2 regions of the Priestia sp. KCTC 13724 genome follow, and region 1 is predicted to be linked to the other one. Evidence: riboswitches for the same ligand, from Rfam matches in the RefSeq annotation. Region 1 holds a riboswitch; the other holds the start of a gene.

Region 1 (5,214 bases):
CTTAATACAGAAAGACCGGACCGCGTGATGGGGAATTTATTAGAAGGAAGAATTGCGATTATGACAGCTGGAAACTCATCCACAATTGTTGCGCCTTCTTGCTTTTTTACATTCTATCAATCACCAGAAGATTATAATACGCGCTCTTTGTACGGCTCTTTCTTTCGATTGTTGAGAATCTTTAGTTTTTTTGTGGCAATCAGTCTACCAGCATTATATATTGCTACGATTTCATTTCACTATGAGCTTATCCCTGTTGATTTAATTTTAACGGTGAAAAGCAATCACTCGTACCAGTAGAGACTCTTCAAACGATTTGTACATTGTTATTTGATGAAGGAAAAGGGTTAGCTCTACCTTATGCAAAATTTAATAAGGAAAACATGTCTGTAGAAATAAAGGGAATTGCGTTATTTAATGGAGAAAAATTTTCGGAAATAACGTTAAAAGATGAGGAAGCAAAAGCATTATTATTATCAAATAAAAAGAACAAATATATGACGATGACAGATAAGGTAAAGATGAATGGAAAAAAGACTATGCTCAAATCGATATTAAACCAGATGTAACTGTTGAAGTGATTCATCGAGGAATCATTAATTAATTACAAGAAGTTGAGACATAAGTGCTTCAAACAATGATATACCCCAACTATCACAAGTTAACTGCTTTTGATAGCTTGGGTATTTTTTTGTTGGTTCAAAAACAAATTCAAAAAACGAGCGTAAGGGAACGAACTTGTGCTTACAACCTAGCTATTATAACAAAGTAATGATTCGCCTTTGAGAAGGAATCATTTCATTGTGTCCCAGTCTCTTTTATTTTTAAAGTTTGGTATCCAGAAAAAGAGGTAACGTGATAGGATAAAGTAAGCTGAATGTTTCATAAATACATAGCATGTACAATATGATAGAAGTAAAAGCGGACGGTAAGGACAGAGAAGGTGTGGAAAAACATGACGGATAATACAAAGAAAAAAGTAAAACAAGGATTGCTTTTCTTGTTTATTATATATGGTGTGACACTTATTTACGTCACGCTCATTAAAGAAAACGAGCAAGTATATGGGCAAGCTATGAATTTAAGCTTATTTAGTACAATTAAGCTCATGTGGGCCAGTGGAAATCTTGAGCTAGCATTCGTGAACGTAATAGGGAATATTGTAATGTTTGCTCCAATTGGAATGTTTATACCGCTTTTTATGAAATCATTTGACGGATTTATTCAAGTGGTTGTCACAGGGTTCTTAATCAGTTTCACTGTTGAGATTTTACAATATGAGTTAACAGAGCGAGTTTTTGATATTGATGATATTCTGCTAAATTCAATTGGAACACTGGTCGGATGGATTTTAGTTAAGCTGCTCTTTTTCTTTAAAAGACTTATTTTAAAACGATAGACACCGAGATAAGTAGTTGCTTACCTCGGTGCTTTTTATTAAGAATAAAGTTTAGATCCTTTTTCAATAAATTCCTGTGATTTTTCTTTCATGCCTTGTTTAGCGAAATCAACGAGCTGTTTTTCATCCGCTAGTTGTCTAATATCATGAGAAATTCTCATTGAACAGAACTTAGGTCCACACATGGAACAGAAGTGAGCGGTTTTAGCACCTTCTGCTGGTAGTGTTTCATCATGGTATTCTCGAGCTCGGTCAGGATCTAACGATAAATTAAATTGGTCATGCCATCTAAACTCAAATCGAGCTTTTGAAAGTGCGTTATCACGAATTTGGGCACCTGGGTGACCTTTTGCAAGATCAGCAGCATGAGCAGCAATTTTATAGGTAATTACACCTTCGCGAACATCTTCTTTATTCGGGAGGCCTAAATGTTCTTTTGGGGTTACATAACAAAGCATTGCTGTACCAAACCACCCAATCATTGCAGCTCCAATACCAGACGTAATGTGGTCATAGCCCGGTGCTATATCAGTTGTTAGTGGTCCCAGGGTATAGAATGGTGCTTCGTGGCAAACTTCCATTTGTCGGTCAACGTTCTCTTTAATCAGATGCATTGGCACATGTCCAGGACCCTCAATCATTACTTGAACATCATGCTTCCATGCAATTGTTGTTAATTCGCCAAGCGTATCAAGCTCTGCAAATTGAGCTTCGTCGTTCGCATCAGCAATTGAACCAGGGCGCAGGCCATCTCCCAGTGAGATTGAGATATCATATTGCTTACAAATTTCGCAAATCTCTTCAAAGTGTGTATACAAAAAGTTTTCTTGGTGATGTGCTAAGCACCATTGAGCCAAAATGGAACCACCCCGTGAGACAATACCGGTTGTTCGCGTAGCAGTTAGTGGAATATAGCGCAACAGTACGCCTGCATGAATTGTAAAGTAATCAACCCCTTGTTCTGCTTGTTCAATGAGTGTATCACGATAAACCTCCCAAGATAGGTCTTCTGCTATACCATTAACTTTCTCTAAAGCTTGATAGATTGGGACAGTGCCAACAGGAACGGGTGAGTTTCGAATAATCCATTCGCGCGTCTTATGAATGTCTTTACCAGTTGAAAGATCCATAATTGTATCTGCTCCCCACCTTGTAGCCCACGTCATCTTTTCAACTTCATCCTCAATTGATGAATGAACAGCAGAGTTTCCGATATTTGCATTAATTTTCACGTGAAACTTTGTTCCAATAATCATTGGTTCAACTTCTGGGTGGTTAATATTGCAGGGAATGATTGCACGCCCTGCTGCAACTTCTTCACGAATCGTTTCTGCACTCATTTGCTCACGAATTGCGATAAATTCCATTTCAGGCGTGATAATTCCTTTTTTTGCATAATGCATTTGGGTGACGTTTCTGTCATCCTTTGCTTTTTGTGGTGAATAATTAATAAGGGGAAAGCTTTTCGTTTCGTTCCGTTGATCGCCTTCTTTATAGCCGTTATCTCTTGCTTGAACGGTACGGCCAGCATAGGAAAAAGTATCGTTTCGTTCTGCAATCCATGGTTTGCGTAAAGGTGGCAGTCCTTTTTCTAAATCTACACTATAGGCTGGATCGGTGTATACGCCGCTTGTATCGTAAACGCGAACGGGGGTGTTTTGCTCTTCACCGCGGTCGTTTACAGTGGGGGAAAGGTGGATTTCGCGCATCGGTACTTGAATATCACTTCGAGTCCCTTGCACGTATACTTTTTTACTGTTTGGAAACGGCTGTTGCATTGAAATGATTACTTGTTCTTTAGACATACTTATTCCTCCATTATGCTAGTAGATTTTGAGAAAATAAGCTATACCGAACAAAAAAATCGGGCTCTATGTAAGAGCCCGATGGAATAGACAAAAAAGAAAACAGCATAAAACACCGTTCTTTCAAGACTACTTCCCTACGTTGGTATAACCCAAATCAGGTTCAGAGGGTTAAAGAGCACAATAACTCTTCTCTCAGTCTGTGTAATCAGACACCCCTAGTAGAAAATCATTTAATTGACGACTTCATTCTACCATCATTAGGGGAAAATGCAAGCGGTTATTTATCTTTTTGCTGCTTCAAATGCAATAACAATAGCGGTAATAATATGCATAACCATTCCCACAACTGGGATTACGCCGACAAATGATGTCACCATCCCCAAAATATTTCCGTAAGCTGAACGACCTTCTTTATGAGATAAAAATAGAGCAATTGCATGCAGGAAAAAAGCAAATACTAAAGGTCCCCATGAAAAGCTTATGATGAATGCACCACCAATTAGAGGAATACCTAAAAATGCTTCATACCCAGCCGTTAGCCATTTCATAACACGTACATTTCCGCTCATGTATAAGAGCCTCCTATTAAGTAATGTAGTAGTATATACGAACGAATTAGCTATAGAAGTTTCATTTTATAGACTGACTATTAATGGGGAAAAATATAATTGATAAAATATTTTAATTTTTGTATACAAATCTTAAAAGTTTTGTTAGAATATTTTTATTCAATTAAAACACCTTATAAATTCGTTGAAGAGAACGAGTAGGTTATGAAAACTGTTCCCCAGAGAGCTAACGTTTGCTGAAAGTTAGCGTACAGTTCCTAGCTGAAAATCATCTCTGAGAAAATATGCTGAAGCCTTATAGTAAGTATATTCGGACGTCCACCGTTAGAAGGAACACGTATGAACACGTACGTTGGCGAGTGCTGCTGTTTTTAGCAGAACGAGGGTGGTAACGCGAGAATTATATCTCGTCCCTTTTTAGGGACGGGATTTTTTTGTGTATAAAAAGGAGTGATTCGAGTGGAAAGTGATATTGACATTAGACAGAAAAATCAGAAATACAAACAATCTAGGAGGAACTCACATGAATGCTTTATCAAGAAAAGATACACTGTTTATTAGTTTAATGCTATTCTCATTATTTTTTGGAGCAGGAAACTTAATTTTCCCTCCATTTTTAGGACAGTCTGCTGGAAGTGAATTGTGGCCAGCTGTTACAGGCTTCATTTTATCGGCTGTGGGGCTACCAATCCTGGGTGTCATTGCTGTAGCAAAATCAAATGGTCTTCATTCATTAGCAAACCGAGTCCACCCAGTTTTCGCCGTTGTATTTACGGTCATGATTTACTTAGCAATTGGACCTTTTTTAGGAATCCCACGAGCAGGAAGCTTAGCATTTGAAATGGGCGTACAGCCTTTTTTACCTGAAGGAGTAAATGTAAAAGCCGCGCTGTTTGGATATACGTTTTGTTATTTTGCACTTGCTTACTGGTTAGCTTTAAAGCCTTCAAAGCTTGTTGACCGCTTTGGGAAAGTATTAACGCCAGTTTTATTAGTTCTTATTTCACTTATTTTTATTCGTGCCCTTTCTTATCCTTTTGAGCCGGCTGGTCAACCTGCAGGTAATTATGTCACAAAAGCATTCGCTACTGGATTTACCGATGGTTATGCGACCATGGATACAATCGCTGCGCTAAACTTTGGAATTGTCATTGCAATGGCTTTGAAGCAAAAAGGAATGACTAGTGCGAAAAGTATTATGTCATCATCCATTCGTGCAGGAGTAATTGCAGGAACGTTGCTAGCTATTATTTATCTTATGCTGGCATATTTAGGATCTGTTAGTCATGCCAATGCAGCAAATGGAGCAATAACGTTAACGAACATTGTATTTACGCTTTTTGGACCGTTCGGAGCTGTTCTATTAGGAGTTGTATTTACGCTAGCGTGTTTAACAACTTCTGTTGGATTATTAACCTCATGCAGTCAGTATTTTGAG
Region 2 (5,214 bases), on a different contig from region 1:
ATCGGGAAGAGGAACAATCCAGTCGGCAGGAATACGAGCGTATTCACTATAGCCACCGTAATGAGACACTCCAATTTCATAGCTGGTTGCAATCACTTCATCACCGCTTTTAAAGCGAGGGTTATCCGAAGTAACAACCGTACCTGCTAAATCAATTCCTGGTACAAATGGATACGCTTTGACGATATTTCCATTGGGAATGCTAGCTAGGCTATCCTTATAATTGATACCTGAATAGTGAACTTTAATGAGGACATCACCTTGTGGTAAATCATCAAGTGTGAGCGTTTTGATATGAGAATGAACCTGTTCTTCTTCTTTTGTTAATACAAGAGCTTTAAAATTTTGCATGTCCTCTTGTCTCCTTTCATATCATAAATCTTATGTTTATTATAAAAGACAAAAAGTCAAAAGTATAATGTAATGCAGATAATGAAAAAGACTGCGGTTAAGCAGCCTTTTACTGAATCATATTTAAAAAGCGACGAGTTCGCTCTTCTTTAGGTTTTTGGAAGATCTCTTCTGGTGTTCCACGCTCCATAATAACGCCTTGGTCCATAAAGATTACTTCATCTGCCACTTCGCGAGCAAAGCGCATTTCATGTGTAACCACGACCATGGTCATACCTTCTTTTGCTAAATCTTTCATAGCTTTTAGCACATCACCTACAAGCTCAGGGTCTAAAGCAGATGTAGGCTCATCAAATAGCATGACTTTAGGATCCATAGCCATTGCACGCGCGATACCTACACGCTGCTGTTGTCCTCCTGATAATTGAAATGGATAAAAGTTTACTTTGTCTCCTAGACCAACTTTTTGTAGTAGGGAAACAGCGCGCTCTTTTGCCTTTTGTTTTGGAACACCTTTTACAATAACAGGTCCTTCCATGACATTTTCAAGCGCTGTTTTGTGAGGAAACAAATTGTAGCTTTGAAAAACCATTCCCGTTAAGCTGCGAAAAGACGTTATCTTTTGCTTCGGTAAATTTTTCTCAAAGCTGACTTCTTGGTTATCGATGATGATTTTACCATTAGTAGGAAGTTCCAGTAAGTTTAAACAGCGAAGAAACGTTGTTTTTCCGGAACCTGAAGGACCAATTAGAACCACTACTTTACCTTGCTCTATGTTTAAATCAATTCCTCGCAATACGTGTAAATCATCAAATGATTTATGAAGGTTCGTAATGTTAATCACGCTAATAAACTCCTTTTTTAATGAAAAGCCAATGATTGCAGCAATAAATGGATCAATTGTAATGTCTAGCGTTGGCAATCCATAGAAAATAATAAATAATTGCACAAGTAAAGGTGTCCCACGAATAAGTGACACGTATACGCGCGCAATTATAGTAAATATTTTTATAGAAGATAAGCGACCAAGCGCTGTAAGAATAGCTAAAATAAGGCCTAATACAAATGAAATAAGCGTTAGTGGAATGGTATATTGAATAGCTCCCTCTATCATTGGATAGAGGGAGGATTGAGCGATAGAGAGTAAGCGCTCTGCACGCTCAGGGTCAGTAAAGATACTATTTAGGAGAAACATCTTCACCAAACCATTTCTCAGAAATTTTAGCGTATGTGCCGTCTTCTTGCATATCTGCTAAAGCTTTATTTACTTCTTCCACTAACTTACCGCTATCTTTGCGAAACATTAATCCACTTGCTGATGCGTCTTCTGCTTCATCCACAATTTTTACAGGTGCATTTGGACGCTGCTTTTTATAGTCTAAGAATGATAATTTATCATTAATTGTACCGTCTACACGTTTTGAAACGATTAGTTCTGCTGATTGCGTGAATCCTTCAACACCCACTAGCTCAGCTTCATATTTTTTTGCTAAATCAGCATAGTTACTTGTGAGTGATTGTGCTGATTTTTTACCTTTCATGTCTTCAAATGATTTAACATCATTATTGTCTTCACGAACAACCAGCACCGCTGCAGACTCAATGTATGGGTCAGAGAAGTCGTATTTTTCTTCACGGTCTGGGCGAATTCCAACTTGGTTAGCAATCATGTCAAAGCGCTTTGCGTCTAGACCAGCAAACATTCCATCCCACTGTGTTTCTTTAAATTCAGCTTTCACGCCAAGACGTTTTGCAACTTCTTGTGCAATTTCAACGTCAAAGCCTGTTAGCTTATTAGCGTCGTCATGGAACGTAAATGGAGGATACGTACCTTCTGTTCCAATTGTCAGAACGCCATCCTCTTTTACTTTTTCGTATAAATCTTGATCACTTTTACTTGCGTTATTTGTTTCTTTGTCATTTGAGCCACAAGCTGCTAGGACAACTGTGAACGCTAATAAAAGGAATAAAAATGCAACTGATTTTTTCATTTTTTGTTAAACACCCAGTAATTTGATAGGAATTATATTCCTTGATAGCGTAATTGATATTAAATAAGAAGAAGTTAAAAGTCAATAAAAAAACTTCTAATAGATAGTATGGCTTTTCAATGGGTTTATGTACTTTGTAGACCATCAGAAAAAGGGTGAAGACTAAAAAAGGAAGAGGGGGCTTAGCACATTTAAGATGATTAGTTTAAGGGTAAAAAGGAAAGGGAATAAGTAGATAGCCGATGATACTTTAACAAACGTGACGCTCTTCTCTTATCGTTTTTGGGACAATTGTTTTATTTTGATCAGATATTCCTTACTCATACTCGAAACTTGTTATAATAGAGAGAAGAGCATTGAAATTAGGATTTGAAAAGTGGAGATAAGTTTAATGAGAAAACGTGAAGTATGGAAATATATTTTATTGATTGTAACAATTGCGGGACAAGTCATTAGTTTTATCTTTTTAATGGTCAACAGTATAGCTGCTTTGTTATTCTACGGATTTTATATTTTAACATTTGCCATCTTACTGAGCTCATTTCTGTGGGAAGAGCATAGGGAAAAAGAAAAAGAGCTCGAAGATTATTAGCTCAATACATGAGAAAAATGGTCCAGTAGGTTGTAATCACTCACAAATATGTTATACTTCTAAATGAAAAGTGAAAATATTAGAAAAAATCACTAGGGGAGCCTTTATGGCTGAGACGAAAAATTCGGACCCTTTGAACCTGATCTGGTTTGTACCAGCGTAGGGAAGTGGATGAGCCATGTTTACATAATTAATGCATGCCAAACCACTCTACGTTGTAGAGTGGTTTTTTACGTTTATGTCGAAATAAAGGTGAGGATGCTATGGTACCCAAGTTACACGCTGTGTCAACAGGGAAACAGCCTCTTGAACAGCTTTTGAAAATTATCAGAGACATTGAACCATATGTAGGAGCTATCCATATTCGAGAAAAAGAGCGAACGGCACGAGAGTTAGAAGTGCTTATTGGAGACCTGAAAAAAGAAGTTCCGGCTTCAAAGCTAATTGTTAACGATCGAGTAGATGTAGCTTTTGCTGCTCAAGTCAAAGGTGTGCATTTGGCTTATCACAGTCTAAGTGCTCAAGGAGTAAAAGCACATTTTCAGCAATTGATTGTTGGTAAATCTGTACACAGCGTTAAAGAAGCAAAGGAAGCTGAACAATCAGGCGTCGACTATGTCATTTATGGTCATATCTATCCATCGCAATCAAAACTGGGTCAAACACCTCGGGGACTTGAACAGCTGAAACAAGTCGTTGATTCAGTGCAGATACCGGTAATTGCAATCGGGGGAGTTATGCCTTGCAATGTAAGAGAGGTATTGAGTACAGGGGCACATGGCGTCGCTGTCATGGCTGGTGTATTTAAAGATGAAAACCCGTTACAAGCGGCAAAGGAATACGGTGAACAACTACGAAAGTGGAGTGATACATATGGAGGCACATTATGATGCGCTCGTTATTGGTGGTGGAGTTATTGGAGCTTCAACTGCGTATCAGCTTTCTAAAATGGGGTATAAGGTAGCCATTTTGGAAAAAAATCAGATTGGTTGTGAAGCATCGGGAGCAGCTGCTGGAATATTAGGAGCACAAGCTGAAATTGATGAAGAAGGGCCTCTTTTGGAACTAGCCATTCGAAGTAGAGCACTTTTTCCGAATCTGGTAGCTGAATTAAAAGAAAAAACAAATATTGATGTTGAGCTCATTCAAAAAGGCTTGTTAAAAGTAGCAACAACTGAAGCTGAAGCAAACGTGCTACAAGACAAAGCGGAGCGCCACAGACGGTGGGATTCAGACGTTAGGTGGTTATCTCCTGACGCAGCAAGTGAAGCTGAACCGCTCTTAACCCCTGATACATACGGGGCGATTAGCATCCCAAAAGATGGACAGCTGATGCCAGCTAAGCTAACTCATGCTTTGGCACACGGAGCTTTATACCATCAAGCGGCAATTTATGAGAACTGTCATGTCCATCACTTTATATACGATAACAAAAAGGTAGTTGGCGTTCGGACATCAGCGGGCAACTTTTACAGCGACCAAGTGATGGTAAGTGCAGGTGCTTGGACAAAAGAGCTGGTGGCCGCTATTCATCCAAAGCATCTGTTTCCTATTAAAGGTGAGTGTATATCTCTCACGACGAATCAGCCAAGCATTCAAAAGACTATTTTTTTAGATGAAGGATTTTATATTGTTCCAAAAGCAGGAGGAAGAGTAGTGATTGGAGCTACAAAGCGCGCCCATGATTACACGAAGCACGTATCTGCAGAAGCTATTGAATTTCTAATTAGCAAAGCGATTTCTCTCGTTCCATCACTTGCAAATGCATCGTTTGAAAAAGCATGGGCAGGACTTCGTCCGCAAACAGTAGATGGGTGGCCGTATTTAGGACAGCACCCTGAGCTAGATAATGTTTACTTAGCTTGTGGGCACTACCGAAACGGTATTTTACTAAGTGCGATTACAGGGAAAATTATGGCGGAACAAATGATGGGTGAACATCCAAAACATTCCTTTTTTACGGCTTTTCGCTTACAAAGAGAAATGGAGGGAACGTATTGAACTTAATAATTAATGGGAAAAGCGTTGATATAGATTCCTCAATTCAGACGGTTTCTCAACTATTGGAATCAAGAGATTTACACGAGAAAGTGGTTATTGTCGAGTTAAATAAAAAAATTTTACAAAAGCAAGATCATGAAAAAGCGTTGCTATCAGAAGGCGATTTATTAGAGATTGTTTCATTTGTAGGAGGAGGATGAAAGTTATGTTGAAAATAGGAAAATATGAATTTGCATCTCGTTTGCTTTTAGGTACAGGGAAGTTTCCAGATTACACAAC

What was found. A riboswitch is a leader RNA that binds a small molecule or an ion and turns the genes downstream of it on or off. The one in region 1 is predicted to bind thiamine pyrophosphate.
Region 2: linked by a shared signal. The riboswitch ahead of tenI (thiazole tautomerase TenI) and the one ahead of thiC (phosphomethylpyrimidine synthase ThiC) in region 1 are both predicted to bind thiamine pyrophosphate.

The regions. Positions count from the first base shown of each region.
Region 1 covers NZ_JBXDLD010000009.1:7,722-12,935, reverse strand. The annotation lists gene AC1UFB_RS01175 (spore germination protein) at 1-300, shown strand, start outside; gene AC1UFB_RS01170 (hypothetical protein) at 324-569, shown strand; gene AC1UFB_RS01165 (VanZ family protein) at 956-1,399, shown strand; gene thiC (phosphomethylpyrimidine synthase ThiC) at 1,438-3,204, opposite strand; TPP riboswitch at 3,322-3,434, opposite strand; gene AC1UFB_RS01155 (hypothetical protein) at 3,489-3,776, opposite strand; T-box leader at 3,952-4,194, shown strand; gene brnQ (branched-chain amino acid transport system II carrier protein) at 4,300-5,214, shown strand, end outside.
Region 2 covers NZ_JBXDLD010000040.1:24,001-29,214, forward strand. The annotation lists gene AC1UFB_RS06260 (acrylyl-CoA reductase family protein) at 1-351, opposite strand, end outside; gene AC1UFB_RS06265 (amino acid ABC transporter ATP-binding protein) at 461-1,195, opposite strand; partial or broken gene AC1UFB_RS06270 (ABC transporter permease subunit) at 1,223-1,546, opposite strand; gene AC1UFB_RS06275 (amino acid ABC transporter substrate-binding protein) at 1,530-2,342, opposite strand; gene AC1UFB_RS06280 (hypothetical protein) at 2,734-2,934, shown strand; TPP riboswitch at 3,019-3,117, shown strand; gene tenI (thiazole tautomerase TenI) at 3,198-3,824, shown strand; gene thiO (glycine oxidase ThiO) at 3,808-4,935, shown strand; gene thiS (sulfur carrier protein ThiS) at 4,932-5,135, shown strand; gene AC1UFB_RS06300 (thiazole synthase) at 5,141-5,214, shown strand, end outside.